2 regions of the Loigolactobacillus backii genome follow, and region 1 is predicted to be linked to the other one. Evidence: predicted binding sites of a transcription regulator. Region 1 holds the regulator's gene; the other holds the start of a gene.
What was found. Region 1 encodes Rex, which represses fermentation and respiration genes when NADH is low (regulators of the CRP and FNR family bind a similar motif). Its sites were predicted from a motif close to TTGTGAANTANTTCACAA; they were not measured.

Region 1 (16,147 bases):
AAAATCTGGTCAAAAATCGGCAACGTTGCCTTGGTTGCTGGAACAAAACACCCCATTTGCGCCATGATAACGATCAAGGCCAATTGTCGCATATAAGTACTTTTACCTGACATATTTGGCCCGGTAATTAATAAAATAGCGTTATCCGGCGTCATTGTCACGTCATTAGGAATATATTTTTGTTCGCCCAATACCTTTTCAACAACTGGGTGCCGCCCAGCGACAATTTTCAAGTCATGTTGTTGTTTAGTTAATGTCGGCCGCACATAATGGTAGTTTTCGCTGGTCACGGCAAAGCTTTGTAAAACGTCTAATTCGGCAACACCCTTTGCTAACTGCTGTAGCCGGTGGATTTGTGCCTTAACCTTCTCGCGAACTTCAGTAAATAAATCATATTCCAACGCCGTTGATTTTTCTTGCGCCTCCAAAATCAGTGTTTCCTTTTCCTTTAACTCCGGTGTGCTAAATCGTTCGGCATTAGTCAACGTCTGCTTACGTTCGTAACGACCTTCTGGTAAGGTGGCCAAATTGGCCTTGGTAACTTCAATGTAATAACCAAAAATGCGGTTAAAGCCAATTTTAAGGTTATGGATGCCGGTCGTTTTTCGCTCTTTGGCCTGCAATTCGGCAATCCACTGTTTACCATTTTTCATTGCGTCACGATAATCATCTAATTGCTGATTATAGCCGGACTTAATTAAGTTACCATCCTTCGTTGAAACCGGCGGATCATCGTTAATGGCCAGGTCGATTAAATCCGTTACGTCACTAACTGGATCCAAGTGATCAATCACATCATCAAACGTGCCATCATTGATAGTCGCCAAAATATCCTTCACTTTTGGAATTTGCAGTAATGATGTTTTTAACTGGATTAAATCACGCCCGTTAACATTCCCAAAGGCCACTCGCCCAGCTAAACGTTCTAAATCATAAACCTTAGTTAATTCTTCTTGTAAACTAGAACGTTCAAAAAAATGATCCAGCAAACTAGCTACTTTGTTTTGGCGGCGGGTAATCGCAGCGTAATTAATTAACGGCCGATCAAGCCACTGCTTTAATAAACGACCACCCATCGCCGTTTTAGTACTATCCAATAACCACAATAACGTCCCGTTGCGGTTCTCGTTACGCATTGAAGTTACTAATTCTAAATTGCGCTTGGCGTAGTGATCCATCTTGAGAAAATGTGACGGCTCATATTCTTCCGCCGCCTGTAAATGGGCCAACGTTCGCTTTTGCGTCACCGTCAAATACATCAATAATTGTTCTACAACTTTAACTTCCGTCATATCCGTTAAATTTTGCGTCACAAATGCTAATTCAGCGTGCGGCGTAATTTTATCCTGATAGGAAATTAGAATTCCTAGTTTAGTTAGATCAGCCAAAAGTTTGGGACTAACTTCATGGTTGGCCACAATTTCTTTCGTGCGCAAACTCATTGTTTCGTTGACAACATCTTCTTCGCCAACTAAGAGGCTAACTTTGAGTTCACCAGTGGACAGATCAGTGTAGGCAAAACCATAGTGATCCTTTTTGGCCTCAATTAAGGCCGTTAAATAATTATTTGACTTGGCCGTGGCTGCCTTTTGATCCATATTAGTTCCTGGCGTAACCAACTGAATAACTTCACGTTTGACCATGCCGACTGCTTTTCTAGGATCTTCCGTCTGTTCACAAATTGCGACTTTATAACCTTTATCCACCAAAATATCAACGTAATTTTGGGCAGCATGGTGGGGCACACCACACATTGGAATCGGATCAGCGGCACTTTTATTTCGCGCCGTTAAAGTTAGTTCTAAAAGTTGTGCCCCTTTAATCGCATCGTCATTGAACAATTCGTAGAAATCACCAATTCGATAAAATAAAAAGGCATCTGGATAATCCTTTTTAATGGCATTATATTGTTCCATCATTGGTGTCTCTTTTGTTTTCTGTGGCACGATTAATGCCCTTCTTTCTCTGTTAAATCTGAAACTGCTTTCTGCAGATGATCCGTAATAAAACGTAACGTCTCATCTGCTTCAAATAAAGCATCCCGATAGGCCTTGGTTAAGGGATGTTGGTCCAACTCCTGCTTTAATTGATCCGCCTCTTGCTTTGCTTTTGCAGCAGCCTGGGGCTTATCATAATGGGCATCGTTAACAATGTTCTTCTGCGCTATTTCTAATTGCTGCTGCAGCTTTCGCAATTTTTCATTTTGGTTGACCTGTTTAGCAACAAATTGATAATTTTTAATTGTTTCTTCTTGCTGAATTAAGTGTGTTAAACGCACTAAAGCTTGACGGGTTTTATCATCCATCAAGCTTTTGTCGGTTAAGTTCATAACGTTCACCTCATTATTGTTCAAAACCAAACGGGTGATCTGCATTAATCAAAACTGGTTCAATATGTTTTGCCCTACCAGTTGTATCATCAATTTCAATAAAGCATCCCGATAAAATACCGCGACCATCTTCCTTAACCTCATACCGGGTTGGCATCTGGGTTAAAAAGCGTTCGATACTCTTTGCGGGTTTAACGCCTAAAATAGCATCGTAGGCCCCGGTCATCCCAGCATCAGTCAAATAGGCCGTCCCATTTGGCAAGATCCGTGCATCATTGGTTTGAACGTGAGTATGCGTTCCAACTAACGCGGATATTTGACCATCTAGATACCACGCCAAGGCCTCTTTTTCAGCCGTTGTCTCCGCGTGAAAATCAATAAACACTAGATCTGTTTGCTGGTGAATCTCTTTTAATAATCGATCAGCCTTATGAAATGGATTAGCCAACGATTGCCCCATTAACGCGTTACCCTGCAAATTAATCACAGCTAGTTTAAGCTGATTAACTTGTACGTAGACGAAGCCTAACCCTGGCGTCGTTTCTTCAGGGAAATTAGCCGGTCGCACCATTTTTTTGGCACTGTCAATAAAGTCAAAAATATCGCGGTTATCCCAAACATGATTACCCATGGTGACAACGTCCGCACCGGCCTGTAAAAAGCCTTTGTAGATTTTCTCCGTAATCCCGCGACCGCCAGCAGCATTTTCACCATTGACAATCGTCACTTGTGGCCGAAATTTCGTTTTTAGTTGTGGTAAGTAATCTTTGATCATGTCCCGACCGCGCGATCCCATAACATCCCCAACAAATAATATCCGCATCTTACTCCTCTTTTCCAATCAACATACAATCATTGTACCATTTTTAATTTACCAGAAAGCTAAAGCACCCTTTTTAGTCGATTCTAAGCAAAACATTAGCGTTTTAGATGATAACTATAGGTTGCGACGACAATGTCTTCCCGGGAGGCCAGTGCGGCCCGCAAACGGAAGCTTGTCTGGTTATGCAAAATATTCTGCCAGGGTTTCTTCGGCATGAATTGTGGTACTAAAATTGTAATTGTGTAATTACGGTTCCGGGCGTTCTTACTAATAATTTCCGCAAAACGCAGTACTGGCCGTGAAACCGAACGGTAAGACGAATGAATATCAACGAAACGAATGTCCGGAAAATCTTTTTTGAATTCAGATTCTGTCTCGTGTTCCTTAGCCGGATTTTCGTCCATTGAAACGTGCATGGCAATGACATAATCACCAATTGAACGCGCATAATTAAGCGCCCCCACCGTTACTTGAGTCACATTGCTTACCAATACAATCACTGTGCTACCAGCGTAGTCATGAAATTTAACCTGTTCCACCAACCGGAGTTGCGCGGCAACTTTATGATAATGATCATGAATTTTATAAAAAACCAACAACACAATTGGCATAATAATAAAGTATGGCCAAACATCGCCTAGGTGATACATCAATAGAAAAATAAAGATTGAAAATGAAATTAAGGCACCAACAAAATTGGCCAGTGAGCGCCCAATCCAACCCTTTGAACGTTCGTGCCACCATTTACGAATCATCCCTGTTTGACTCAACGTAAATGGTACGAAAACGCCGGTTGCGTAGAGTGGAATCAAACGTTCCGTACTCCCATTGAAAATAAAGATTAAAACAATTGAACCTAACGCCAACGTTAAAATACCATTTGAATAGCCTAAACGATCCCCCCGATCCATATACATGTGGGGCATAAATTTATCCTTAGCTAAATTATAGGCCAAAATTGGAAAGGCGGAAAAGCCTGTATTGGCCGCCAACGCCAAAATTAAGGCCGTCGAGAACTGTAAAATGTAGAACATGACACTGCCATGACCAAAGATTGCGGCCCCAACCTGCGATAAAATCGTCACTTTTAATTTGGGGGTAATCCCTAAATACCAGTTTAAATAGGTTACTCCGGCAAAGAAGAAACCTAAAATAATACCCATAATTGCCAGCGTTGCAGCAGCGTTTTTGGCCTTAGGCTTTTTGAAAAACGGAACCGCATTTGAAATAGCCTCAACCCCAGTCAAGGATGACGAACCTGAAGAAAAGGCCCGCAAAATCAGGCCAACAGTGATCCCAGGTACTGCGGCACCAACTAATGATGTTGCGTGAAAGGCCAAACTACCAGTGGAAATCTTGGCCAAGCCAGTAAGAATCATAATGGTAATGACGACCACAAATAAATATACTGGGATCATTAACAGTGACGCTGAATCACGCAGTCCCCGTAAATTCATCGCTGTAATTAACACCACAATAATAATTGCAATTCCCACTTGATTACCATAGAGCGCCGGCACCGCCGAGATAATGGCCTCTGTCCCAGCAGAAACGGAAACAGCCACGGTTAACATATAATCAACTAACAGTGAGCCTCCGGCAATCAGGCCGGGATAAGTTCCTAAATTTTCACTAGAAACAATGTAGGCGCCCCCGCCTTGTGGATAAGCATGAATAATTTGCCGATAAGATAAAATGAGTGACGTTAATAAGATCAGTACAAAGGCCGCAATCGGTAAAGAATACCAAATTGCTGCTGCCGAAAGTGTGATTAAAACTGTCACAATCTGTTCGGTTCCGTAAGCAACTGATGATAACGCGTCAGAAGACAATAGTGCCAACGCCTTAACCTTACTCAGCTGTTGTCCCCCTTCATCGGACGACTTTAATGGTTTACCGATGAAGAATCGTTTGATATGTTGCATGACTTTTAGCTCTCCCTTTTATAAATCAAATGCTTATTCTCCGAGCGGCACAGACGCATCCCAACTCGTAAAACAACTTGCTACACTGTCGTTATTCCCTAAACAAAAAAACAAGGCATAGCGTTCAGCCTAGGAAAGTGTTTGAAAAAGCGCAGGAACCTAGTCTTTTCAAACACATTTACACTGAATTAGTCGGGGAAACACTACTTAAAGTAATTTCCAAACATGACTCAGACCAGCTCTGCCTGTCCTACCAGTTTCCAATAGCCGTATAAGCAGCATAAACGGCATTTATAGTTACATTTAGGTTAATTTACTAATGATAAACAAGAATTATTGTACGCTTATCAATCTCCGTATTCTAGCCCGAATTTTGTTTAAATTTACAAATTGAATCAACACGCACAACGTAGCTAAATTAATGGTAAAAATTGCGCGTCGTAACCTAATAATTTCTAGGTTCTAATTCATAATACCAGTTAATTCATTAAAGTATATCCCCCAGCGAATTTTGTTTAATTTTTCCTAGTGATTTAGACATTTTACGCTAGGCAGTAGCACCCAAAACAGCGCAAAAGTCAATTCTGTCATTATTACCTTTAATCAGCTCAGAACGTAATCAACGTTTAGAATATTCCAAAACAAAGAGGCCACTGACTTTTTAGTCAGCGGCCTCTTACTATTTCCGATCATTACCTAATGCGTAATGGTAGAACCAAGGTTTTCATCAGTTTATTCAGATTGGCGTTTAACCATTAATTGAATAATTTAGCTGCGATTACTTGTAGTTCGTGGTCTATTCTATAAAACTAGACCCATATTAGTTATGAACCAAGTCGTGCTTAAAAATGGCTTCCTAAGTTGGCAGATCAGGCTACATCATGCCGCCCATACCACCAGGCATACCACCACCGGCACCAGCAGCGCCTGCATCAGGTGCCTTTGGTTCTGGCTTATCAGCAACAACTGCTTCGGTTGTTAATAGTAATGATGATACAGAAGCAGCATTTTGAAGAGCCGAACGAGTTACCTTTGTTGGGTCGATAATCCCAGCATCGATCATATTCTCCCAGTTGCCATTAGCGGCATTGTAACCAACTTCTGGATCTTGTTGCTTCAGGTGTTCAACGATAACTGAGCCTTCAACACCAGCATTTTCAGCAATTTGCCGAACAGGTTCTTCTAGGGCACGAAGAACAATATTAATACCAGTTTGAACATCACCTTCGGCTTTTAAGCTAGATACGGCCTTAATAACGTTAACCAAAGCAGTACCACCACCGGCAACGTAGCCTTCTTCAACGGCGGCACGTGTGGCGTTTAAAGCATCTTCAATCCGATATTTTTGTTCTTTTAATTCAGTTTCAGTTGCGGCACCAACCCGAACAACTGCAACACCGCCAGCTAATTTAGCTAAGCGTTCTTGTAATTTTTCACGATCAAAATCTGAGGTTGTGTCAGCAATCTGTGTTTTAATTTCAGCAACACGTTGTGCTAAGGCATCTTTGTCGCCAGCACCCTCAACAAGTGTTGTATTGTCTTTAGTAACCGTAACCTTACCAGCTTGGCCTAATTGATCGATGGTTGTATCTTTCAATTCAAGTCCAAGATCTGATGTGATTAAAGTAGCACCAGTTAAAGTAGCAATATCTTCAAGTTGAGCCTTACGCCGATCACCAAAACCAGGTGCCTTAACGGCTACAACATTGAACGTACCACGAATCTTGTTCAAAACAAGTGTTGGTAATGCTTCGCCATCAACGTCGTCAGCAATAATCAATAAAGCCTTGCCTTGTTCAACAATCTTTTGTAATAATGGTAAGATTTCTTGAATGTTAGAAACTTTCTTATCAGTGACTAAGATGTATGGATTATCAAGGTCAGCTTCCATTTTATCGTTGTCGGTAACCATGTACTGTGATAAGTAGCCACGGTCAAACTGCATTCCTTCAACAACGTCTAAGGAAGTATCGATCCCTTTTGATTCTTCAATTGTGATAACACCATCATTACCGACTTTTTCCATAGCGTCAGCGATTAATTTACCAACGGTTTTACTTGATGAAGAAACAGAAGCAATCTGTGCAATATCATTTTTACCGTCAACTTTATGGGAAATCTTGTGTAATTCCTTAACGGCAGCGGTGGTTGCTTTTTCAATCCCATCACGAATGCCAACTGGGTTAGCACCGGCAGTGACGTTCTTCATACCTTCACGAACGATTGATTGCGTCAAAACGGTTGCGGTGGTTGTACCATCACCAGCGTTATCGTTAGTCTTTGAAGCAACTTCGGAAACTAACTTAGCACCCATATTTTCAAAATGATCTTCTAATTCGATGTCCTTTGCAATCGTAACCCCATCGTTAGTGATTGTAGGTGAACCATATGATTTTTCCAAAACAACGTTCCGGCCTTTTGGTCCAAGAGTTGTTTTAACGGTATCTGCTAACTTATCAACGCCACGAAGCATTGCTGAACGAGCGTCTTCTGAGAATTTTAATTCTTTAGCCATTTTAATTTTCACCTCATAAATGAATTTAGTGTGAACTTACAATCTGTTTTTGTTATGTTCACTACTATATTTTTTGCAGTTTTTTGGAAGTTACAAATTTTAATATTTGTGTTTAATTCTAAAGGAACCGTATTAACTAAGTTACTAATACGCTAAGCAAAGTTATTCAACAATTGCTAATAAATCCTTTTCATGTAAAACTAAATAGTCGGCGCCGTCGTAAGAAACATTGGTACCGGAATACTTATCAAACATAACGTTATCGTCAACCTTGACTGTCAAGGGAACAACGTCACCATGATGATTTGTGGCACCTGGGCCTGCTGCTACTACTTTACCCGTTGTTGGTTTTTCTTTTGCGTTAGAAGCTAACACAATACCACCAACTGTTTTTTCTTCTTCATCTTCTACTGAAACAATGACGCGATCGCCTAATGGTTTTAACACGTTTAATCCCTCCATTTATCATTTGATGAGCTTTAGCACTCCTAGCAGTTAAGTGCTAATCACAATATTTATAATAACATGTTCTAGTTTGAATGCAAGTCTTAAGCACAAAAAAGCTTTAAAAATTTAATTAAAACCGCTAAGCTAGAAAGAGATATTTTAACGTACAAAAATCAACGCTCTAAAGGAGGATTATATGCTCGCACGAAAAAATGCTGTCAGTACCCTTAGCGTTTATTTGATTATTTTCTTATTACCTGCTTTAGTTAATTCAATTATTCGTTTAAAAACGGCTTTATACCTTTTTCAAACAATTGATTACGTGGTGGGTGCGGCTATTCTAATCATCATCTACCAGAAATTTTTTGCACCAACGCAAATGGAAAAGGGAGCGCAAACAAAAACTAGCCAGATTATTCTCTGGGGTATTCTTGGTGCTTTTCTGGCTCTGATTGGTCAACTTGCCGCCAGCTACTTAGATCAGCTTATCTTTCACACCACGACTAGCTCGGCCAACACCAGCGCTATCTTGACCGTTATTCGAAGCTACCCTTACTACCTAATCATGGCCGTCGTTGCCGCACCAATTATGGAAGAACTAGTTTTTCGGCGGACCATTTTTGGCTACCTTACTCCCTTCACTGGTAAATTTGGCGCCGCTCTAATCTCCAGTGTCTTTTTTGCCATCGCTCACAATGATAACCATTTACTAACTTACACAGCCATTGGCCTAGTCTTTTGTTACCTCTATCAGCGAACGGGCAAGATTGCGACTTCAATGATTAGCCACATGGTGATGAATGGCATTGTAATCTTAATGTTACTCTATCGTTAATATCCGCAGATTAAGGCTACTTTAATTAAATTAATGGGAGTGTGACAAAAGTCGGTTTTGGGTTTACTGCGTAACGTAAGCTAATCCAATAACAGTACTATGGTTATTGGATTAGCTGTAGTTAGGCACGTAAATCCAGACTTTTGGCGCACGTTCTAGAGCAATATTCGGAAACAGTAAGAGGCTAAGACTTTTTGTCCCAGCCTCATTAAATTTTGCGCAAAAAAACAACCAAGTCCTAATCTTGGTTGTTTTTTTGAACTATTTTATTTAGCAGTGTCGCTAGTGCCACCTTCATTACCGTAATGATCTAAAAAGTAGATCAACGTTTGTAACTCGTTGGCCAAATCAACATTTTGGATCCGAACAGTTGCCGGAACGGAAAGCCGAATTGGCGTAAAGTTCATGATTCCCTTTACGCCAGCCGCAACCAACTCATCAGCAACATCCTGCGCGTGATTAATTGGCACGGTTAAGATTGCGACATCGATTTGCTGAATCTGCAATTGTTCCTTCATATCTACCATTGGATAAACTGGCACACCACTTTGAATTGTGTTAGCAATCTCTTCATTAATATCGAAGGCTGCACTGATTCGAACACTATTCGTTTGTTGAAAATTATAGTTCAGTAATGCGTGCCCTAAATTACCAACCCCAACTAACGCAACATTGGTAAGTCGATCTTGATTTAAGGTCTTCTTGAAAAAATTGAGTAGATCTTCGACATCATAGCCGTAACCACGTTTTCCTAACGCCCCAAAGTAAGAAAAGTCGCGACGAATTGTTGCACTATCTACTTGTACTGCTTCTGAAAGTTCAGTTGATGAAACTCGGTTTGTGCCTGCGTTGAACAAAATGTTCAAATAGCGATAGTAAATCGGTAAACGTTTGGCAGTTGCCTTTGGTATTTTTGCCTCAGCCATTGCTTATCCTCCATTAGTCATCTTAAATTAGCTTGTGAATTTATCTTAATAGACAATGGTTATAATACCGTATTTACTTGTGAAATGCAATTAGACTGTTTAAAATAACCACCAATTTATTTGGGAAAGGGATCACTTATCAACCTAAACAGATCTCGAAAATACATGAAAACGCTTTAATAACCACCATAAACTTGTTCTTTTGTCTGTGAAAGCCGCAACTTTAATTTTCTTATGACTAGTACTGCTTTTCCTTTGTAAAAGTCGGCCACCTTTTGTCCCGCCCACTTATATGGTAAACTAGATTGAATAAATTGCTGAAATGAAAGGAAGGATTCCACTTTGATCTTACTGCAAGCACAAAACGTTGCCCGCCACTTTGGGGCCGATGTTTTGTTTGAACACGTTCAACTGGAAATTCAATCACAGGCGCGCGTCGCCTTGGTTGGCCGTAATGGGATCGGCAAATCAACATTGCTCAAGATCTTAGTTGGGCAAAATCCCCCTGATGTTGGCCAAGTGATCACAAGTAAAGGCGTCACAATTGGTTATCTACCTCAGGATACCGGCCTTGACTCAACCAAAACGATTTTTGCTGAAATGTTAACCGTTTTTGCTAAACTTCAAGCAATGGAAAAACGGATGCACACTTTAGAACAACAATTAGGTGATCCCAAACTACTAGCCGACGAGGAAGCTTACCAAGCTACCTTAAAATCTTATGAACAGTTGCAACACGACTTTAGCGACCAAAATGGCTACGGTTATCAGGCCGAAATTCGTACCGTTTTACACGGCTTTGCCTTTGGTGAAGACTATTATGATCACCCCATTAATGAGTTATCTGGTGGTCAGAAATCACGTTTGGCCATGGCTAAGCTACTTTTAGAAAAACACGATTTATTGATTTTAGATGAGCCAACTAACCATCTGGACATTGATACATTAACTTGGCTAGAAGGTTATTTACAAGGCTACTCAGGTGCCCTGTTAATTGTTTCCCATGATCAGTACTTTCTTGATAAAGTGGCCAACGAGGTCTACGACATGAGTCAGCATACCACCCGCCACTATAAAGGAAATTACACAAAGTACCGTGCTGAAAAAGCTGCCTACCAAGAACAAGAGTGGAAAGCTTACGAAAAACAACAAGCAGAAATTAACAAGCTCGAAGATTTCGTTAACAAAAACATTGTGCGGGCTTCAACAACTAAACGGGCTCAAAGTCGGCGGAAACAGTTAGACAAAATTGTCCGGTTGGAAAAACCGCAAAATGACAATAAGACCGTCCGCTTTAGTTTTAGTGAGGACAAGCCCTCTGGTAACCAAGTATTAGACGTCATTAACGCGGCTATCGGTTACAGTGCCACCCATGTTTTGGCGGACCCCATTGACCTGCACCTAAAACGTCATGAAGCAATTGCCATTACCGGCCCGAATGGTGTTGGCAAATCAACACTGCTAAAAAGTATCTTAAAACAAATTCCGTTTTTGCGCGGTGAGGCAAAACTAGGTGCAGGCGTTGACATTGGCTATTACGATCAGGAACAGGAAAACCTCCACCGTAATAAAACCGTTCTAAACGAAATTTGGGATGAGCATTCAACCATGCCTGAAGTCAATATTCGCAGCATTCTGGGCAGTTTTCTTTTTACCGGTAAGGATGTTGAAAAATCAGTTGCTGCCCTTTCTGGTGGCGAAAAAGCTCAGTTAATGTTAGTCAAACTAGCAATGAACCATAATAACTTTTTGATTCTCGATGAACCCACTAACCATTTGGACATTGATAGTAAGGAAGTTCTAGAAAAGGCATTACTTCATTACGATGGGACTATTTTATTTGTTTCACATGATCGCTACTTTATGAACCGCATCGCTAGTAACGTGGTGGAATTGTCCCGCCAAGGTACGAAGCGTTATCTTGGTAACTATGATTATTACGTGGATAAAAAGGCCGAGGAAGCGGCAATTACGGCCGAAAAAATGGCCAATGCGGGCCCAACTGAAGTTGTGAGCCACGCAGCAGCACCAGCTCAACAGGACTATCAGCTCAATAAGGAACAACAAAAAAAGGAACGCAAACTCAGTCGCGAAGTTGCGGCACTGGAGCAACAAATGACAACGTTAGACCAGCAAAGTCATGACCTTCAAGTTGCAATGACGCAACCTGATGTTTTGGCCGCCCCAACTAAGTTAACTGAATTGCAGCAACAATTGGAAACAATCACTGCACAACAAAATCAAGTTGAAACGGATTGGGAAGAAAAAAGTTTGGCCTTGGAAGAATTAACGGGTGATTAGCGTTTTTTAGTCTAAATCGTATTTTCCCAGTATTCCCTAGAAAATCTTTAAAAAAGCAGCAACAAAAATAACGACCACTATTGGTGGCTTATTCACAAGCTAGCAAAATGCTAGTAGGATAAGCTTCACAATCGCGGTCGTTATTTTTAATTTAGCACTTCTTCAGCGTAGGCAAAGGACAAACTGGGATCGGCATTTAAATCTAAATCAGCACGAGCACCTCGCGCCATCATAACGTGAGCCGCAGCCCCAATCATTGCCCCGTTATCGCTACACAAACGAATCGGTGGCACCACAAAATCCAAGTTAGGATCTTCCTGGTCGATTGCGCTGGTTAAGGCACTACGTAAAGCCGAATTAGCGGCAACACCACCGGCCAAAACCAGTTGGCCAACGCCATAGGCTTGACAAACTCGCATTGTTTTCGTGATCAAAACATCAATCACACTAGCCTGAAAGCTAGCCGCCAAATCAGGTTTCGATAGTTTTTCACCTCGTTGCTCAGCATTGTGCACTTTATTGATAAAAGCACTCTTCAAGCCACTAAAACTAAAATCATAGTTAGCGTCTTTAATCATTGCCCGAGGAAAGTTAAACGTATCCTGCCCTAATTTACTTAAATCGTCAATCTTCTTGCCGGCAGGATAAGCCAAATTGAGTACCCGCCCGACTTTGTCAAAGGCCTCACCAGCAGCATCATCTCTGGTGTCACCAATGATTTCAAACTCACCAGCCCCACGCATGTAAACTAACTCCGTATGGCCGCCTGACACTAATAACGCCATCAGCGGATAAACCAGTGGCTTAACTAAACGAGCCGCATAGATATGACCTGCCATGTGGTTAACGGGAATCAACGGTAATTGATGGGCAAAGGCAACTGCCTTGGCCGCAGAAACGCCAATCAACAGTGCGCCAACTAGTCCTGGACCGTAAGTGACCGCAACCGCTGTTAAATCCCCGTAGGTTACGCCAGCCTGCGTCATTGCCTCTTCGGCACACAAGGTCACCTGTTCAACGTGATGGCGACTGGCAACTTCCGGAACCACACCGCCAAAACGCTTTTGGCTGTTAATCTGTGAAGCGATCACATTACTACGAATTTTGACGCCATCTTCAACCACCGCCACACTGGTTTCGTCACAACTTGATTCAAACGCTAAAATTAATTCTGGTTTCTTTTCAGTCACCGTCTTGTCTCCTACCTTCCTTGCCAGTACTTCTCCATAACCAACGCATCTTCAGTTGGATTAGCGTAATACGCCTTTCGCTGCGTCAAAAGTTGAAACCCCAACTTTTGATATAACTGCTGCGCCGCCAAATTTGTTCCGCGAACCTCCAACAAAAAACGGCACGCTTCAGTCTGCCGCGCTAATAGCCGCTGCCATAATGCCCAGGCCAAACCTTGTCGCTGAAAATCACGGTGAATAGCAAGGTTCGTGATCTCAAGTTCCGCAAATAATTTTGTGTAACTAACAAACCCCACTAGCCGCCCATTCAACTTTAAAAAACCGTAAAATTGATAATCGGTTTGCATATTTTCTTGAAAACTAGTTTGACTCCACGGTGAACCAAATTGATAACTTGCTTCACACAATTGAAAACAGGCCTTACTCAATTTCGCGGCGTGTGCCACAAGGTCCGTCTTTGTCGGAAAATAAAACACCACAGTCTTAATTCTCCTCGCCTAAAGGCAACATCATATTCAACGCATCTTCATGATTAACAACGTAGTAAGAACGTTTGATATTCTGATCCAAAAAACCCAGCTGATGGTATAAATGCTTAGCGGGCTCGTTTGAAACTCGTACTTCTAGTGTTAACCTAGCAGACGGAAGATCCGCCGCCCGTTGGATCATACTTAACATCAAAAAACGACCAATCCCAAAATTTTGAAATTTAGGTACGACAGCAATATTGGTCACGTGTGATTCAGTTTTAGTAAACCAGCAACCAATAAAGGCCACAATTTCGCCCTCAAAAATAAGGACAACGTAAAGTGACTGGGTTGTCTTTTTCAACTCACTTAAAAAAGCCGCCCGGTCCCAAGGCGTTGTGCCAGCATAACATTGCCGTTCAACTTCCAACAAGTCGTCGACATCATCTTGTTGAGCTCGGCGCATGCTAAAATTTTGCCCACCAAGGTTCACTGCCTGATCGAGAAAATTCAATGTTGGCTTTGTATTCGAATGTTGGTACCAATCCTTAAATCTCTTCCACATACGGTTCGTGCCCCTCATTTGTGGGATGCTGCTTCAACCAATTCGCCTCTGCCTCGGTAATCCGTAAATAATTTGGTGCAAACCGATGAATATTCGCCACTGGTTGGGCAGTTTGGCCAAGTAACGCCAATTTACTAGCGTGTGGTAAATTATCAATCCCACTAACAAACTGTGCTTGTTGCCCTAACTTAGCCGTAATTTGTGGCCGAAACGACTCAACGTCATCGCCAATAAACTGCAACGGTGCCGTTTGCGTAGCCAATTCGGCAAGCCAACTAGCCATCGGTGTGTGACGGTCGGCCAAAACTGAAACTAATTCACCATTCTGCCACCGATAAGCCCCAGTAAAGGCCGCATCCCGGCGAGCATTAAAGACCGGAATAATTAAACCGGCCGAAGTTGTCACGTTGGCTGCCAAAGCCGCTAAACTAGAAATTCCGACTAATTCTTTATGCAATGTCCAAGCAAACGTTTTGGCCGTAGTCACGGCAATTCGAATTCCAGTATAGGAACCAGGACCCTGAGCAACAACAAAGCGATCAACGGCCGCTGGTAATAGACTTGTACTCTTAAATAGTTGGGCAACTGCCGGCATTAAACTTTCACTGTGCGTCTTACGAACGTTAATGGTTGTTTCACCTAAAACAGTTTGGTCGCGGACAAGTGCAACACTCATTGCGCGGTTAGATGTATCAATTGCTAAAACTAACATCTCGAACTTCCTTTTTAGTATTTGTTGGTATCGTAGCACAAATTAGCCTTTTTTTCATTAGTTGTTACCTAAAGGCTCTTAAAAAAATATGTCTATTTTGCATTTTTAAATATAGCCTAGTGCAGATTTGAAAGGCGGCCAGACTCAATTTCATAATTGAGAAGTGTCTTTTTTGATACTCACTAGTCCTTTTTGATCACAAAAGTGGACCAAAAGCCAATTACTGCTGGTGACCACCAAAAGTGTTTCGGCCGTTTCACGACCAAGCCACTCTCTTAGGCCAATCCTCAGAATTTCATTGCCTTTTGGTCCACTTATTTTTTACAATCTATCCCGCAAACTTAACATATTGCGGTTTGTTCCCAGCCAATACACCAACAGAACTTGAATTGGCGTTAATATTAAGTCCTTTAAAATTCGGATGGGTAAAATCCCCCAAAATGGCGTTTTATAAAGAATTGTTAGCCACAATGTATTTAAAAAGACGTTAACGACAAGCATAATAATTAAGGTAGCCATAATAACCCGCCACCAACTCATGTTTTGCCGGTAAAAGAACACCCCATAAATGACGCCGCCTAAGAATGCCGAAATAGTAAAACCGACAAAATAGGTCCCCGAACCGCCAAGTATTAAGGTATTAACTAAATCACAAATCACCGCTGCTAGTCCTGCCCACCAGGGTCCAAACCACCAACCCATAATAAACGTGGCCAGAAAAACAAAATCCACCCGGACTGACCAAATTCCAAACACGGGAAACTTACCAAGCACTAATTGCAGTGCCATTAGTAGACCCAGAATCGCAATACTGCGCGCACTGAGCCGTTTACCTGTTAAAGCTACTTTCAAACTGGACATCTCCTCTTGGAGTGCCACAAATATGAGATCGTGCATTTAGCTTTGTAGCCAAGTGTCTAGTTCAGCAAACCGTCACGTGAGGCGTCCCTCACGCACACCTTGAGAAACCTCCCCCAAAATATGCGGCGAATGCGGCAAAGAAATCGCAACCAATATCGGTTTTCGGGTGACGTTCACATTCCGTTCCGTCAGCACTTAACGCTCCTAGCCTACTCCGTTATTTTTTTGTACATTTTTCATTATACTGCTTC
Region 2 (16,147 bases), 1.2 Mb from region 1:
TGGTAGTCTAAGCCACCCTCATTTACAATTAGTTGGTCTTGAGCAACAAGATGGCTATTCCGAGATTAATTCAACCAATTTTCAGGGCACGATCATCGCCAAGAATCAATTTATTGAACTCAACATTTCCGCCCAACCAATTATGGGTTCCACTGAATTTAATTTGATCATTAACGCTACTTCGGCTCTCGATTGGCTGGCGGATTACACGCAAGTCATCACCCGCTACATCATCACCACTTATTTTCAAGGTAAATATGATAGTTACAACCTCTTCTTTTACCACCGTGCCCATCAAATTATCTGTAAGGTGGTCCCCCGTTTCATTGTTACGCCCTACTTTGCTGGCTACAAGATTGCGCAGGTGGATGATGAACACCGAAGTGATGAAATTAAGCTTGCGGTACAGGAACTGTTACGGCAACGGGGATTGCTTTGAAATTAAAAAAAGGATGGGAATGGGCCAAAGGAAGGCTACTGGATTAGCTGTAGGCAAGCATGTGAACCCAGACCTTCGGCTCACGTTCTTAGACTAATGCACAGAAATAGTAGGCAACTAGGACCTTTGTCTGAGCCTCGTTCCTAAAACTAAAAATCTCAAATCACAATTTATATAGATCTAGACCTGCAGACATCAAATAAAAGTCACTCAATACTGTCCCGTGCTTTCTCAAAATTATTTAATGAACTGAACTCATAATAAAACCCACTAAATTGAAAATCTCAATTTAGTGGGTTTTATTATGTTATTTTTTTAAAAAAGTTTTATTTTGTAGCCTGCCTTGCGAGAATATCATCAGTGATGTCCTGCAGCGTAATTTCATTCATCCGTTGAAAGGCAGATTCCTCGATATCCGCGTAGTACATATTTAGCGTGTCCTGAATATTCCCGCCAACAATACACTGTGGGTTAGTCTTGGGATCGATGTGTAACAGATCATGATCCATATTGATTGCCTGGTAGACGCTCAAAATAGAAATCTTGTTTGGCATGACATTAAGTGTCGTGGTGGCACTCCCCGGTTGGGTATTAATTAATCCCGCTTTCCTTAAATCTGACATTAAGTTACGGACAACACTAGCATTGGCTTCAATACTTGCGGCAATCGCTTTACTTGAAAGATCGCCATCCTTATAAATAATGAGATAAGCCAGAATATGAATTGCATCACTCAACTTGTGCGAGTACTTCATTAAATTACACCTAATTTCGACTAAGAATTTCGTTGATTGCCTTTGGTAAAGCAGTCAAATCATGCCCAAGAACAGTTTCTAAATCAGTTGAATCCTCACTCAATGAGCCATCATTAATTGGTTCCTGAAAGGAGGTGAAAAGGGCCGCGGTATTCTGATCCAAACCTGCTGCCACTAAGCCGGCCTGATATTCCGTTGCAGACACTTGCTTAACCGTAAAATCATTACCAGTGGCCTGTTTTAGGCCGTCCCCTAAGTCTGCGTAAGAACGTGCTGGACCAGCAAGTTCATAAATCTTCTTGGGATTGCTTAATGTTAACACTTTGACGGCCGCTTCCGCAAATTCACGTTCCAGTGCCCAGCCAGTCTTACCAGCCGCCCAGTATGAAGCTGGTTGATTGGCAGCACCATTCTGTAAGAAACCGACTTCGTTTTCTAGATACCAGTTATTCCGCAAAAATGAATGAGCGACACCAGTATCTTCAATTGCGCTCTCGGTAATTTTATGGTCATCGGCCAAAGCACTAGTCGAATTTTGCGCATTAGGAAAACTTGTGTAGGCAACAAATTTAACTTGAGCAGCTGCTAATGCCTTAACCACATTTTTGTGTTGATCAGCCCGCGTAACGGCGCCACCTGGTTGTGACGAAATAAAGAGAAGGCGATCCACACCCTGCAGCGCAGTTTCCATTGAAGCCTCATCATTATAGTCACCTTGCCGAATTTCAACACCTTGTGGTAGTAATTCTTTGGCCTTAGCAACATTCCGGGCAATTGCGATAACCTCACTATTATCAGTAAGTTTTAAAAGTTCCTTAACAGCGATCTGACCAAAGTTACCAGTTGTAGCAGTAATAGCATATTTCATAAATATAAACACTCCTTAGAATTTGATTGTTGTTTTATTATCAACATGTTCATAATAGCACGTGTTGTTTTAAAGTCAACAGGAATAACCAAATTTTTTTATTTAATAAATCCACCGATTAAATCTTGGATAACTAAATCTTCCCGATAATTGCTATTTTTATACCGAGAATGGGACAAGTTGAAAGGCCGCCTTGTCCTCACAACTACAATTTTTCATTAACTGCCACATTCGACAGGCCAAACGACCACCCCTTTCAGGACAAAAGAAAGAAACCGCGTTCCCTTAACCCAAGTTTGGACTAAGGGACGCAGCCTTTACACTTGTGTTACTACCCTCAATTGTACATCTTGCCAGTACACCATCTTTGATTGAATCCCCGGCAAAGTAACGCTTGCCAACGGATAATCAGCGCTAACCCATTATCAGCTTGGAGTTCATCTTCACAATTAGCTCTACTGAACTTTTCACCAATTCCGCTCGCTCTAAAAATAGATTTAATTGTTACTCTTCTCGTCATTACATAATTTTTTAATTATATTCTAATTTATGTTCCTCAATATGCATCAACCTCTAATTTAGGTCAAGGACTTTTTAAATATCTTTTTGAACGTTATTTCTCCAAAATTTATTTCATAATAAGCAAAATTTTATATACTGTAACTGCTTGACTTACAGTTTAAAAGAGCTACAATAAGTTTGTCAAATAAATCACATGGAGGAATTCAAATGGCAAAGAACTTTGATTTTTTGATGCCAAGCGTTAACTTTTTTGGCCCTGGTGTTATCGAAAAAATTGGTGATCGTGTTAACGCGCTTAACATGAAAAAGCCTTTAATTATAACGGATAAGTTTCTAGAGCACGCTGAAAATGGGCCAGTTGTTCAGACCCTTGATTCATTAAATAAGGCCAACGTAAACTACACTATTTATGATGGTGTTGAACCTAATCCAAAGATTCACAATATTAAGGCCGCTAAGAAACTATTTCAAGAAAATGATTGCGATAGTATCATTACAATTGGTGGTGGCTCGGCCCACGATACCGGCAAAGGTGCTGGTATCATTCTGACGAACGGTGATGACATTACTAAGTTAGCTGGTATTGAAACGTTGAAGAACGCTCTACCGCCATTGATCGCAGTAAATACAACTGCCGGTACTGGTTCCGAATTGACCCGCCACTGTGTTATCACTAATCAAGAAACACATTTGAAATTTGTCATCGTTTCGTGGCGTAATGTTCCGTTGGTTTCGTTTAATGATCCAATGCTTCAATTGAATGTGCCGGCCTCATTGACTGCCGCAACTGGAATGGATGCTTTTGTCCAGGCTATTGAACCGTTCGTTTCAACCAACCACAATGCAATTACTGATGGTTTGTGCCTACAAGCTATTAAATTAATTGAGGGCAGTTTACGTGAAGCTGTCGCAAATGGGCATAACGTCAAGGCACGAACTGACATGGTACAGGCAGAAATGTTGGCTGGTATGGCCTTCAATAACGCTGACCTTGGTTACGTACACGCAATGGCACATCAATTAGGCGGCCAATATGACGCGCCCCACGGTGTCTGCTGTGCACTACTTCTCCCAACTGTTGAAAAATACAATATTGTTGCTTGTCCAGAACGCTTTGCCGAATTAGCCAAAGCAATGGGAGAAAATACAACTGGCCTTTCAACTCGCGACGCGGCCGAGCTTTCCATCAAGGCTATGCGGCAAATGTCTCAGGATGTCGGTATTCCAAGCAGCATCAAGGCCATTGGTGCTAAGCCAGCGGACTTCGAACTTATGGCGACGAATGCCCTGAAAGATGGCAATGCCTTTTCAAATCCACGCAAAGGCACCAAAGACGATATCGTTAAATTATTCCAAGAAGCCTACAATCAAAAGTAAGCTCAATGTTAATGACCAAATAAAGCGTAGTTATGGCAAGAGTGAAATCTGGCATAACTACGCTTTATTTTTTAAGTAGCTCAGAATAACTGCGCCTAAATTTCAAACAAGCAGTTGACCTTTGATCACCGTTCCATTAGAATGATTAAAAAATAATGAGAGATGATTAGATGTCAGTTGAAAGTGTTCGCAGATACCTTAACCAGTTTGGGGCCAGCAATCGAATCATTGAATTACAGGAATCTAGTGCAACCGTGGCACTGGCCGCTCACGCCTTACATACTCAGCCAGAACGAATTGCTAAATCTTTAACTTTTTTAGTTTCGAAACGGCCAATTCTCATTGTACTGGCTGGTGACGCCCGGATTGCCAACCCAAAATTTAAGCGTCAATTTCAGGTTAAGGCCCACATGTTACCGCGAGATCAAGTAGAAGGCCTAATTGGTCAACCAGTTGGCGGCGTTTGTCCTTTTGCCCTCAAGGCGGGCGTGGCCGTTTACCTTGATCAATCATTACGCCAATTCACCAGTGTCTTTCCGGCGGCCGGGAGTCCAAATAGTGCCATTGAAGTAACCCTGCCTGAATTAGAACAATATTCCCACGCACTTGGCTGGGTAGATATCGCCAAAGAACCAGCAGCGTAACGCACTCCAAGAAAAAAGGCATCGGCTAAAAATTAAATTTCACCTTACGCCTGAACCCAATCACTAAATTAATTTCAATAAATCACTAGGTTGTTTTAGCTGGTATTCCGCCGCTTTTAAACGTTCTGGTTGCGTGGCTCCCCACAGTGCCGCGCCACTTTTAGCCTTTGCGGCCTGAGCAGCCTGAACATCGAATTCACTATCACCAATATAAATAGTTTCCGCGGGTTTGGCAGCAATCTTTGTCATCCCTTTTTCAATTGGATCAGGATATGGTTTATGGCGGGTGGTTTCCTCACAGGTTACGGCCGCATCAAAATACTTTAAAATTGCAAACTTGCCACCTAAATGACTGCTTAATTCTTCTTTAGATTTTGAAGTTGCAATCACTAATTTAATTCCAGGCGTTGCCGCCAATTTGGCCAAAACTTGCTCTATTTCTGGATATAATTTGATTTTGGCAGTATTTTGGGCAGATAATTTTGCCCACTGATCGTAAATCGGTTGCCGATCCTGCTCGCTAACGCCAATTAACGGCAAGGCCTCCCAACCGTTCATTCCAAAATAATCAGTCAGCCCCGCATAGTCGCGCTGGTAACCATAATCCGCCAGCGTTGCCCTTAAGGCTGGAATATACATATCAATGGTATCAATCAAAGTCCCATCTACGTCAAAAATAAAATTTTTCATTAACTTACTCCATTCCATCTTGGTTTGTACTATCAGCATAGCATAACCAGCTGACGGAATGGAATCGTTTTCTAGGGTACATTTAAATTTTTGAACAACCTAAGTTAATTTCGTTACCGAATACTTATAAAATGGCCTCAAACCACAATCTTGCTTAGGTCATATTTGAAAAATACTTTTATTAGTGTTTGCCTGACCAAACACACCCGCTATAATTTCGAAATTAATTTAATTGCTTCCTGAAGTGCGGCATCGTTTTTGTCGTCGATTTTTTCGGTTAAATTCTCCGTGACTACTAAATTCATGATTCGTTTCACGCTTGATTCTACGGCCGCTAACTGCGTCATAATATCACCACAATCACGCTGCTGTTCAACCATTTTTTGAATACCTCTTAATTGTCCTTCTGCTCGCTTAAGTCGATTAAGAATTTTCGGATCACTCATTTTTTGCTTTCCTCCTATAGTTTCAGTATTTCAACTTAAGAAACTTTTTTAATGGTTCTTAACTAATTCAGCCACCTGTTGTCGTAAATAATCAATTAATTTATTCGCGTTTTCGCGAAAATTTGCTTCAAAAGTATCGCTGGGTGTTTTAATAATGCCGATAACTTCATCAGCCGATAAAATAACAATTTCATAATTAGCCACTTGCCATTTTGCCGTCCAATACGGTCCCTCTAGCGCCTCATCTAAATGGAATTGGCTAATTGCTAGAATACTGTCTTGAATAACTGAGCTTTCACTTTTAGATTCACCTGCGCCTTGGTACCACTGCAATTTCTCCGCAACCTCGGCCATGTTCATGGGAATAAGATCATACATTTTGCCACCTCCATTGTTAATCGACCGCATACAGCCAAAAAGCCTGATTATTTACTTTGATAATCAGGCCTTTAATCAACATAACATATTTATTTAGGGAGTGTTTAAAAAAGCATTCAGGTTCTACTGCGCAATTACGAATTATTATTAGCTTCCCTGCCGCTGTCGCTTGGCCTAAGATAGCTTTAGAAAGATTCCTGCATCCAACAGATCTTGAACAAACTGTGGCGCGGTCTCCGTCCGATTCCAATCACGCTGTAATTCACAGGCCAATTGGGCATTACTAGTTGGCTGGGCGCCAGCACTTTCAATTCGGCGTAACGCCGCCTCATGGGCAACAAGTGACGTTCCACCAATTGAATCAACCACTGGGAAAACAGCGTAACCTTCTCGTAGGGCATCTAACGTTGGAAAAGTGAGGCAGGCCTCCGTCCAAAGTGCCGCAATAATTAATTTTTTTCGGCCAGTTGCTTTAACCGCAGCGTTGAACTCTTGATCCTCCCACGCATTAATTGTCGTCCGATCATAGGACTTTACACCAGGTAATAGTTCTTTAATCCGGGGAATTGTCTCCTTATTCCGCCCCGTTTGCACGTTGACCGTCGATAAAATAACGGGAATTTTATACGTTTGAATAATTTTTACGGTACTAATAATATTTTCAATTAATTGCGCACGTTGCATCGAGTTGATTGAATTAATTTGCGTTGGTTGATAATCAATTAATAAAAAGGCGGCATTTTCTGGCGTCAATAATTCATCTGCTAATGGATCCCTTCTCTGTTCACTAGTCATGATTGATAACTCCTTTTTAAATTAACTTAACCTTGCAGTTGCTTAATTTGTTCCAACTTACCCAACAACTCATCCTTCGCCTGACGATAAGCGGATAACTGTCCAGCATATTTCTCGTTAAACGCCGCGGGACCATTGGCCGCAAATTCATAATCAAATTTATAAACTTGGTCGTAGGCCGCCGTAAAGGCCACCAATAACGGGTGCTGATCACCAGCAAGCTGCAACGCCATTTGAATTACCCGAAAGTCAGTGTAAGCAAGCTCAAATTGAACCGCAAATGCCCGGATAAATGGGTGTTGTGCTTCAATGTGGGCGTAGTGATGTTCTACTGTCCAACTTAGCCGATTAATTGAATCAATTACATCTAACATGGTAGGCCCCCTTTAAAGTGTTTGAAAAAACGCGTGGATTCTACTCCGCAATTGCGAATTATTACTAGCTTCGCTGACGATGTCGATCGGACTAAGATGGCCCGAAGTCCGAATCGCAGCCTAACTCCTAATAATCCGGATACTTCTGCAACTGCTACTCCCGCAACTCTAGCGTATCAGTTTTTAGCAGCCTAAGAAATCGGTTTCATTATACGACAACCAACTAGCTTTAGAATAGTATTTTGCCTCGGTATTTTTAATTTAAAATAGCCTTGATTAATCACCAAACGGGTAATTAATCAAGGCTATTATTCTGTGTTTATTCAGCGTGACCCAGCGTTTCTAAATAATTCGCAAATGATTCTTGTTCATTAATTGAGCCAGCTAATTTATGTTCATACCAATTAACTTTATCATCGAGAATTTGTAAGTTGTGCTGGATTTCAGCGTAACGCTTTAAAAAACGCTGCTGAACGTTTTGAAGTAATTCTAAGCGCTGTGGAATCGTCTGATCACCGGCTTTACGCCAAGCAACGTACTGTTTTAGTTCGCCAATTGTCATCCCGGTGCCTAACAGATGGCGCAAAAATTTGATCCAACTTAAATCCAATTTCGTATAGTAACGTAACCCGTTAGTAGTTCGCTGCGGCTGAATGAGTCCTTCTTTTTCATAAAAGCGCAAAGTTGGACTGGAAAGCCCACTCAATTGCGCAAAGTCCCCAATTCGGTAGTGCTGCTCTTGCGTTGCTGAATTATCCGCCATTGAACTTACCTCCTAGCAAAATTGTCCGACCGACTTAAAGTTACTTTAAGTATAACATGACGTGTAAAATAGAAATTGACGCTTGTCCGGCCAACGTTTTAATCAGTCCAAATTTCTTTCGCACGGTTAAACGCTGACCAAGCTTTTGGCCAACCGGCATAAAAGGCCAAGTGCGTAATTTCAGCAACAATTTCTTCTTTAGTAATGCCATTTTTCTTACCAATTCGTAAATGGGCCTCTAGTTGCTCAGTGGCACCGGCCGAAATAAGGCTGGCAATGGTAATCATTGAGCGATCGTGAAGCGATAAGGCATCTTCTTTACTCCAAACTTCGCCAAATAAAACATCGTCATTTAAAGCGGCAAATTGTGGCGCAAATTCACCTAAATTATCGCGTCCTGCTGTTTGTTTTTCTGCCATTATTTTTCAACCTCCAATTGATTATATTCTGCATCAGAAACTGGTTCCAACCACTCTGGCGTTCCAGCCGTAATCGCAATGTGCTCAAACCAGCTATCTTTCGTTGCACCGTGCCAATGTTTAACCCCATCATGAGTAACGACAACGTCACCAGGAACCAAGTGCCGTGCTGGCTTACCAGCCTCTTGATACCAGCCTTCGCCACCAGTGACTAACAAGAGTTGGAAACCATCGTGATGAATATGCCAATTATTGCGGCACCCAGGTTCAAAAGTAACGTTGCCAACATTGACGTTAACTACTGGATCATTAACTAGACCTTGCAAATAGCTTTGGCCAATAAAATATTTTTGGAAGGCCTCATTTTTAGCACCGACCGGGAAAATTACACCATTTTTAACTGCTTCATTTTTTGTCATAACTAAACTCCTTTTAGCTTATCTTAACTATACATATGTTTAAACAGCCAGAATGCAAACACCGTTTTAACACTCTACGCCTGTTTCGTTGGGTAAATTGTAAATTCGTTTACATTAACTTCTTCTGGTTGATCAATTGCAAAGTTAACCACCCGGGCAATCGCAATCGGATCAATCCCAACTGCCTTATAAAATTGATCCATGTCCTTCTTGGCAGTTTTATCAGTAATGGTACGCAATAATTCCGTGTTAATCGCGGCCGGATAAAGACTTACCGTTCGAATATTGGTTCCTTCACTAGCACTTTCAGTTCGAATTACTTCCATTAGATTACGAACGGCAAACTTAGTTGCGCCATAAACGCCGGCGCCAGGAAAACTTTTTATCCCGGCAACTGAAGATGTCGTGATAATTTGCCCCGATTTTTGTTTCGTAAAATCTGGCATAACGGCCGCAACTCCGTTTAAAACACCCTTTAAATTAATATCAATCATGTCGTTCCATTCTTTGGTATGCAGCGCACTAATGGGCGAAGTCGGCATGATACCAGCGTTATTGAAAATAACATCAATGCCTCCAAATTCAGTTTTGGCCAAATCAACTAAGGCCTGAACTTGTTCTGGTTTAGTTACGTCGGTCACACTGTAAGTTGCTTGACCGCCAGCTTCCTGAATGGTTTTAACAATCTCCTGCAGCCGATTTTCCCGCCGTGCTCCCAGCACGACCCTGGCACCATTTTGCGCCAATAATTTTGCGGTAGCTTCACCAATCCCTGAGGAGGCCCCGGTGATCACAACTACCTTATTTTTAACTGTCATTTCAGCACTTTACAGCTTTTTAAAAAAATTTGGATATAAAAAGGCACGAATGCCTATTCTTTGCTAAAATGAGTTCGACAAAAAACCATTTAGAAAGAAGGATTCGTGTTGAACTCATTTTATCAAAAATCATCACTTTTAACCACCCTCCACGCCTATTTTTTTGATTTAAAAGCGGCTGGCTTGTCTAAGCCAATGGGCCTTAACTATTTTTGGTTGTGTCTAGCGTTGTTAGTGATCGGTGACCGCCACTCGATCCGCCACTTATTTGAACAATTTCTGGGCCGGGTGACGAAGCATTCTTTGAACACGTTTTATCGGGCTTTGGCAGTGATCGGTGACCACTTGCCACAGTTAGAAGTGCGCAACTTGACGTATTTACTGACCTTGATTCCCACTACTTGTCAGGACTTGCCCTTATTATTGGTTCTGGATGACACGGTCCAACCCAAGTTCGGCCACAAATTTACCGGCGTCAAATATCTATTCGATCACGCCGCACATACGGGTAAGCGGCTCGTCAATGCCCATGATTTCGTTACTTTAGGTCTGATGATCCCAACACAGCGGGACCAAGATGACCAGCCAGTTTATACGTTCTTGCCGTTAGCCACGCACCTTTATCAGGCGGAACAGGCGACCAAATACCAGCAAGCGGCGCAAATGATCAAGACGACTTTGAAATCGATCGCCAGCGACCAACAAGTGTTCCTACTGTGTGACAGTTGGTATCCCAAAGCTGAGATCAACCAACTGGTCATGACGCAACCTAATCTAGCTATGATCGCCAATGTGCGTAAAGATACCGCCATGTTTGGCTTACCCAAACGCACCGGTAAGCGCGGCCGGCCGCGGAAATATGGTGACCAGATCCATTTGGGAAATATTGCATTAAATCTTTGTTCGGCCGGAGATCAGATCGGTATAGTGCGGTGTCTGACACGCTTGATGCCCCAGCCAGTTTACATGATCCGCGTACAACGCAAGACGACTTGTCGTCTGTTCATGGCGACGAGCGCGCCCGAAGAATTAGCGGCGATCACAACCGAAACCCTAGCCGTTGATCCGACCCAGCTCACCTATCGGACGCCGGAGACCAGCGCCCCTGCGCCAGCGCTACGAGCGTTGGCCTACTATCAAAAACGTTGGGCGATCGAGACCTATTTTTATGAAATGAAAACATTCTGGCACTTCGGTGATTACGCCGTGCGTTCAGTAGGCAAGATCGAAGCCGATCATCATTTATTGAATACGGCGTACACCTTGATGATCGTTTTACCATTGACCCAGCCTAGACTAGCTTTTTTGGCAACCAAAAGTTTGCGCGAACGCAAACTCTGGTTAAGTCGGCAAATTCAAGCGGCGCTGTTTTTGGCTAGTTTAGCGCGGCAAGTGCAAAGGCGGTTAAAAACAACACCGGCCAAAGTGGTGATTCAGTGGTTGGCTTCTTGTTGGTCGGGGGTCAGTGAAAAGCTGTAAAGTGCTGCTGTCATTTAAAAAACTCCTTTATTTGTTTTTTATAATCTTTTTTGATTCAAACCGTAATTTATCTCAGTTTGCCCAACAACATTAGCGTGGCCTGTAGTATCTGGCCGTTATTAGTGTAAATTATTTTTAAAATCCACTTCCAATTAACTTCATTCAACCATTTTGAATGAAAACTTTAATCATTTGTTTCACTTAAAATATGATTGCCACGCTGCACTAGTACATTGGTCGATCGCCATCGGTTCCTGGTTGATCAATACCTAAACTACTATAACTATGTTTTTCTGGTTGCTTCACAATTCTAACAATTAGGTCAGCGATACTCTTTCGCGAAATAATCGTTCCTTTAAATGGTGTGCCTTTTTCGGTTAATTCATAATTAATCACATCATCATTGGACATGTAAGCCGCCCGAATTAAGGTGTAGTTCAGGGAGGATTGCTCGATGATTGCGGCGGCACGACGGGTATCATCCATTATCGGCGCGCCAATTGACTCCTCAACCCAGCGGCCAAATTCGCCGGGGACTTCATGGTACAAGCCTAAACCAGTCACGTAAATTAAGCGTTTAACACCAGTTTGGGTCATCGCCGTCACAATACTTTTTGCCATTGGTTCAAACTGACCACCTAAATTGGCGTAAACAATATCTTGGTTGGCCATTGCCTGTGTTAATTTTGCAGTATCGTTAACGTCACCCTCAATTAACGTTTCTCGTTTTGAATCAAACTCCTGCATACGTTTGGCGTTACGTAAATAAAGCGTTAATTGCGCGTCGGTTTCTGCCAATAGCCGCTGCCGAACCAACCGCGCAATCTGCCCGTGGGCGCCTAAAATTAAAATCTTCTGCATTACCTGACTTCCTTTCCTCAATAACTTTCATAAAGTAACTTACACCTTAAAGTGCACTTTAAGTCAACAATAAAATTAAATTAATTTTATTGATTGGTCATTCGTTTCAAAATCAACTGTGCCGATGATCGCTACCTTGATCAGTACAAACTTGTTTTTTATGTACGTTTGTCACCTCAAATAAGAGCCACGGACAATCGTAATGTCCTGCGGAACAAACTCAATTACGATTCACGGCCAAAAGAAATAGTGCTGGTTTAGTTTAATCCACTAATTGTGCTTAATCGTAGCCGCCTGCGATTGACTGTTAGGCATTCCGCGTTAAGGTCGCCATTGCTGCTAGGTATGACTTAGTGCAACGTCACTAGTTTAGTAAGCACATTTTGCCGCAGCATTGTATTTGGATTTAACCCTAATTCACCATTCGGTACCGCGCAGCCTAATCGCGCGTAGTAATCACGCCAAAATGGTAAAATGGCCTGCCGTTCCTGATCCATAAAATTCATTGGTTCTAACTTAAAAAGCTGCTGCCCTTTAAAAGCATAGTAAATAAAATCAGCACAATAATAACCGTCTGCAGTTGGTACATAGCTCGCGTTATAAGGTTGGTTCAGCAGCTTTTTGGCCTGTTTAATAACTAAATTTTGATCAACCGGCTGTTTAGCACGATACAAATCAATTTTGGCGTAGTGCCGTTTTTGAAACTCCGCGTAGATTTCACGAATGCTGCCGGTTGTTGGCAAAGTATGGAGCACAAAAATTTCATTAGCGGCAGTCACTTCAACTAAGGCCACGTGGTCATACGCTGAACTGTCGGCGTTATCCCTAGTACTGTCAACAATTGCCGTAGAAAATTTGTCCGGCCGACTTTGAATCAATAGAAGATCAGCACTTTTTAACATATCTGCCACTTCACTTTCAAATTTTTAATTATTTAATCCTAGTGCATCGTAGCGATCCTCTTTAAAACTACTAGCTAGTTTTAAGAACGCAAAAACTTAACTGGAACAAGAAAAAACAGATTAGATTCCATTCCGGGGCGCGAGGGCGGAACGCGTGCGACTTAGGCTTGCCGGACCTCTGCTTAGTCCAATCGACAACGGGAAACAAGTCCTGTTTAGCAAATATGTTCTAGTAATTAATATTTGCTAAAATTAGTTGTTAAGAACGAGCGACAGTGGCGGATTGACGAGCTAACTTTTACCAGATAAAGGCAAAGAAATACGCCGTTACTACCACCATCATTTAACTTAATTATCAACTACAATAATATGTTAATAAGATAACGAACTAAAACTTGATTTTGTCAAGTTATAATTCGAATAAATTAGTAAAAACAGTTCAAATATTGTGCTATAATCTATTTATTCCTTAAATAACGAACTTTGGAGGTAACAATGGATAACCACAACGCTAATTTGGATCAACCTGAGCTTTCGGTTCCAAAAACGATTTTATTAGGCTTACAACATTTACTTGCCATGTACGCAGGCGACATTCTAATTCCGTTGTTAGTTGGCGCGGCATTGCACTTTTCACCGGCGCAAATGACCTACCTTGTTTCAACCGACATCTTCATGTGTGGCGTTGCGACACTACTTCAAATTAGGCGGACACCCTGGACGGGGATTGCGCTACCAGTAGTTCTCGGTTCTGCCGTCGAGTACCTGACGCCAATGATCAACGTTGGTAATCACCTCGGCTGGGCCTATATGTACGGTGGTATCATTTCGGCCGGTATTTTTATCTTTCTGATTAGTGGTTTGTTTGCCAACTTACGGCGCTTTTTTCCACCAGTCGTTACTGGCTCCTTAATCACTCTGATTGGCTTCACTTTAATTCCCGTTGCCTTTCAAAATTTAGGCGGCGGCGATTCAACCGCCAAAAATTTTGGTGCACCAATTAACTTGATTCTTGGCTTTACAACAGCACTTATTACTATTCTTATCAATATTTATGGCCGTGGTTTCTTGAAACGAGTTTCCGTCCTCGTTGGGATCGTGGCGGGCACTCTGTTAGCAATGTTGGCCGGCCAACTTAATTTTGCAACCGTTGGCCAGGCTCATTGGGTTCAAATACCGCACTTATTCTACTTTGCAGCACCTAAGTTTGAGTGGTCTTCAATTTTAACCATGCTCCTGGCCGCAGTTGCCTGTATGATTGAATCCACCGGCGTTTATTTCGCCTTGGCTGATATCACTAAACGTGAGTTAACTAAAGACGATCTGAAACGTGGTTACCGTTCCGAAGGGATTGCCGCTATTTTAGGCGGATTATTCAATACCTTTCCTTACTCAACTTTCTCACAGAACGTTGGGATCGTTCAACTATCCGGCATTAAAAAATTACGTCCAATTTACTATTCGGCTGTCATGTTGCTCATCATTGGCCTCATCCCTAAATTTGGAGCGATTGCAACTTTGATTCCAACCTCAGTTTTAGGTGGCTCGATGTTAGTCATGTTCGGCATGGTTGGCTCCGAAGGCATTAAAATGTTGGCAAAGGTTCCGATGACAACGGATAATTTACTGATCATGGCAATCTCAATTGGCCTAGGCCTAGGTGTTACCACCCAGCCTGCTTTATTCCAACACTTACCAGAAACTATCCAAACAATTTTAAGCAACGGTATGGTCGTTGGGAGTACTGCGGCTTTAGTCCTAAATATTTTACTTAACCACGGTAAAAATGACGAACCACAGCACGACTAATTCAAAATTAACTTAATGAAAAAACGTGTTTGCTAAGACAAGCGAAAGTTGCCTTAGCAAACACGTTTTTAATTTGTCAAAAATAATTCATTTTCCCCTGACCCTAGCGACCTTCTCGTAATTTAAACTTTCGGTACTAAAAACCGGTATAACTTTAGCGCCTGCTCTTTGGGTAATTTTTCCGGAGCCTGACTGATTTGAAAAGCGAACTTGAGAATGGCCGCGCCTAGATAATCAGCAATAAAATTACGGTTAACCTCATCAAAATCGCGTAAGATCAAAATCCGAATAATTGCACCGGACACAATTTTCTGACCACTTTTTTCAGTCCCACTCCACTGCATTAACTGCAACAAATCTAAATTAGCGTAAATCGTGTCCACAACAACGCCACTACCACTGTCATAATTCAATACTTGCAGCCCATCAATCTTCTTTTCAAATTGCGTAATCATGATTAACAATTGAATGGCGATAATATCTTGAATATTCTGGTGGTGCCGGTAAAAAGTGGCCCGGGAAACCTTGGCCGTTTGACACAATTGTTTAACCTGAATTTTTTTAAAAGCAATACCTTCAACGTAGTAATTTTTTAAGGCTTGATAGAGTTTAATCTGCGTATTATTAGCCCGCCGATCGATTTTAGGTTGTTCAACTAAATAATTTTTGGCCATGTTTTAGTATGAGACTTTATGTGCTATCTGTCTCACATTTTCCTTTCACTTTATTTTAGGACTTACTATAATGGGGCCATAACCTAGAACCTTTGAAAAAGCGTTCAGGTTAAGGCTATTTTTCCTGCATTTTTTGTCTAAGCCTGTTTTTTAAACACTCTCTATCTTACTAGGTGCTTCAATAAAATGCTAACCAAGCGTTTTAATTTGAAAGGAGCTTCACTAATGAAAATTATTACAGTTGAAGAACACTTTGAATCAGAATTAATTACCCAAAAAATCAATCAAGTGACCGGTAAAGGCGCACTACCGCCACTTTCATCAGGGATGCTGGAGTACATGAAGACCTCTTTGCCAACAGCGGAGATGATGCAGAGCATTACCGGAACCCGGTTAGATTTCATGGATCAAAACGGAATTGCCATGCAGGTTCTTTCTTACGGCAATTCTTCTCCTCAAAATTTGGCCCCAGAAATTGCAATTGACCTCTGTAAAGAAGCCAATGATAAATTGGCCAAAGAAATTCAAAAACAACCTGATCGTTTTGCGGCGTTTGCTGTTCTGCCAGTTGGTGATCCAACTGCCGCCGCCCAGGAATTAAAACGCGCTGTTGAACAACTGAATTTTAAAGGTGCCTTATTAAAGGGCAATTACCAAGGTCAGTTTTTTGACGATCCATTTTTCTTTCCAATTTTCAAAATGGCTAGTGATCTAG

Region 2: the regulator Rex is predicted to act here: its motif matches at 2,762-2,779, upstream of AYR53_RS00625 (iron-containing alcohol dehydrogenase).

Annotation. Positions count from the first base shown of each region.
Region 1 covers NZ_CP014873.1:1,637,788-1,653,934, reverse strand. Annotated here, with positions in the region: gene mutS (DNA mismatch repair protein MutS) at 1-1,946, opposite strand, end outside; gene AYR53_RS07320 (YlbF family regulator) at 1,949-2,329, opposite strand; gene AYR53_RS07315 (TIGR00282 family metallophosphoesterase) at 2,343-3,152, opposite strand; gene AYR53_RS07310 (APC family permease) at 3,248-5,077, opposite strand; gene groL (chaperonin GroEL) at 5,952-7,592, opposite strand; gene groES (co-chaperone GroES) at 7,755-8,039, opposite strand; gene AYR53_RS07295 (CPBP family intramembrane glutamic endopeptidase) at 8,236-8,874, shown strand; gene AYR53_RS07290 (redox-sensing transcriptional repressor Rex) at 9,141-9,800, opposite strand; gene AYR53_RS07285 (ABC-F family ATP-binding cassette domain-containing protein) at 10,143-12,101, shown strand; gene tsaD (tRNA (adenosine(37)-N6)-threonylcarbamoyltransferase complex transferase subunit TsaD) at 12,248-13,291, opposite strand; gene rimI (ribosomal protein S18-alanine N-acetyltransferase) at 13,303-13,770, opposite strand; gene rimI (ribosomal protein S18-alanine N-acetyltransferase) at 13,775-14,323, opposite strand; gene tsaB (tRNA (adenosine(37)-N6)-threonylcarbamoyltransferase complex dimerization subunit type 1 TsaB) at 14,307-15,035, opposite strand; gene AYR53_RS07260 (folate family ECF transporter S component) at 15,357-15,887, opposite strand; THF riboswitch at 16,018-16,115, opposite strand.
Region 2 covers NZ_CP014873.1:162,883-179,029, forward strand. Annotated here, with positions in the region: gene AYR53_RS00610 (DUF4931 domain-containing protein) at 1-439, shown strand, start outside; gene AYR53_RS00615 (Rrf2 family transcriptional regulator) at 766-1,194, opposite strand; gene AYR53_RS00620 (SDR family oxidoreductase) at 1,205-2,062, opposite strand; gene AYR53_RS00625 (iron-containing alcohol dehydrogenase) at 2,792-3,961, shown strand; gene AYR53_RS00630 (YbaK/EbsC family protein) at 4,132-4,605, shown strand; gene AYR53_RS00635 (HAD family hydrolase) at 4,669-5,295, opposite strand; gene AYR53_RS00640 (metal-sensing transcriptional repressor) at 5,505-5,741, opposite strand; gene AYR53_RS00645 (hypothetical protein) at 5,790-6,119, opposite strand; gene AYR53_RS00650 (hydrolase) at 6,294-6,914, opposite strand; gene AYR53_RS00655 (hypothetical protein) at 6,941-7,288, opposite strand; gene AYR53_RS13450 (hypothetical protein) at 7,340-7,483, shown strand; gene AYR53_RS00660 (MerR family transcriptional regulator) at 7,608-8,051, opposite strand; gene AYR53_RS00665 (carboxymuconolactone decarboxylase family protein) at 8,150-8,470, opposite strand; gene AYR53_RS00670 (cupin domain-containing protein) at 8,470-8,889, opposite strand; gene AYR53_RS00675 (SDR family oxidoreductase) at 8,964-9,707, opposite strand; gene AYR53_RS00680 (IS701 family transposase) at 9,813-11,186, shown strand; gene AYR53_RS00685 (NAD(P)H-binding protein) at 11,412-12,047, opposite strand; gene AYR53_RS00690 (YiiX/YebB-like N1pC/P60 family cysteine hydrolase) at 12,398-12,949, opposite strand; gene AYR53_RS00695 (nucleobase:cation symporter-2 family protein) at 13,445-14,758, shown strand; gene AYR53_RS00700 (hypothetical protein) at 14,881-15,432, opposite strand; gene AYR53_RS00705 (amidohydrolase family protein) at 15,658-16,147, shown strand, end outside.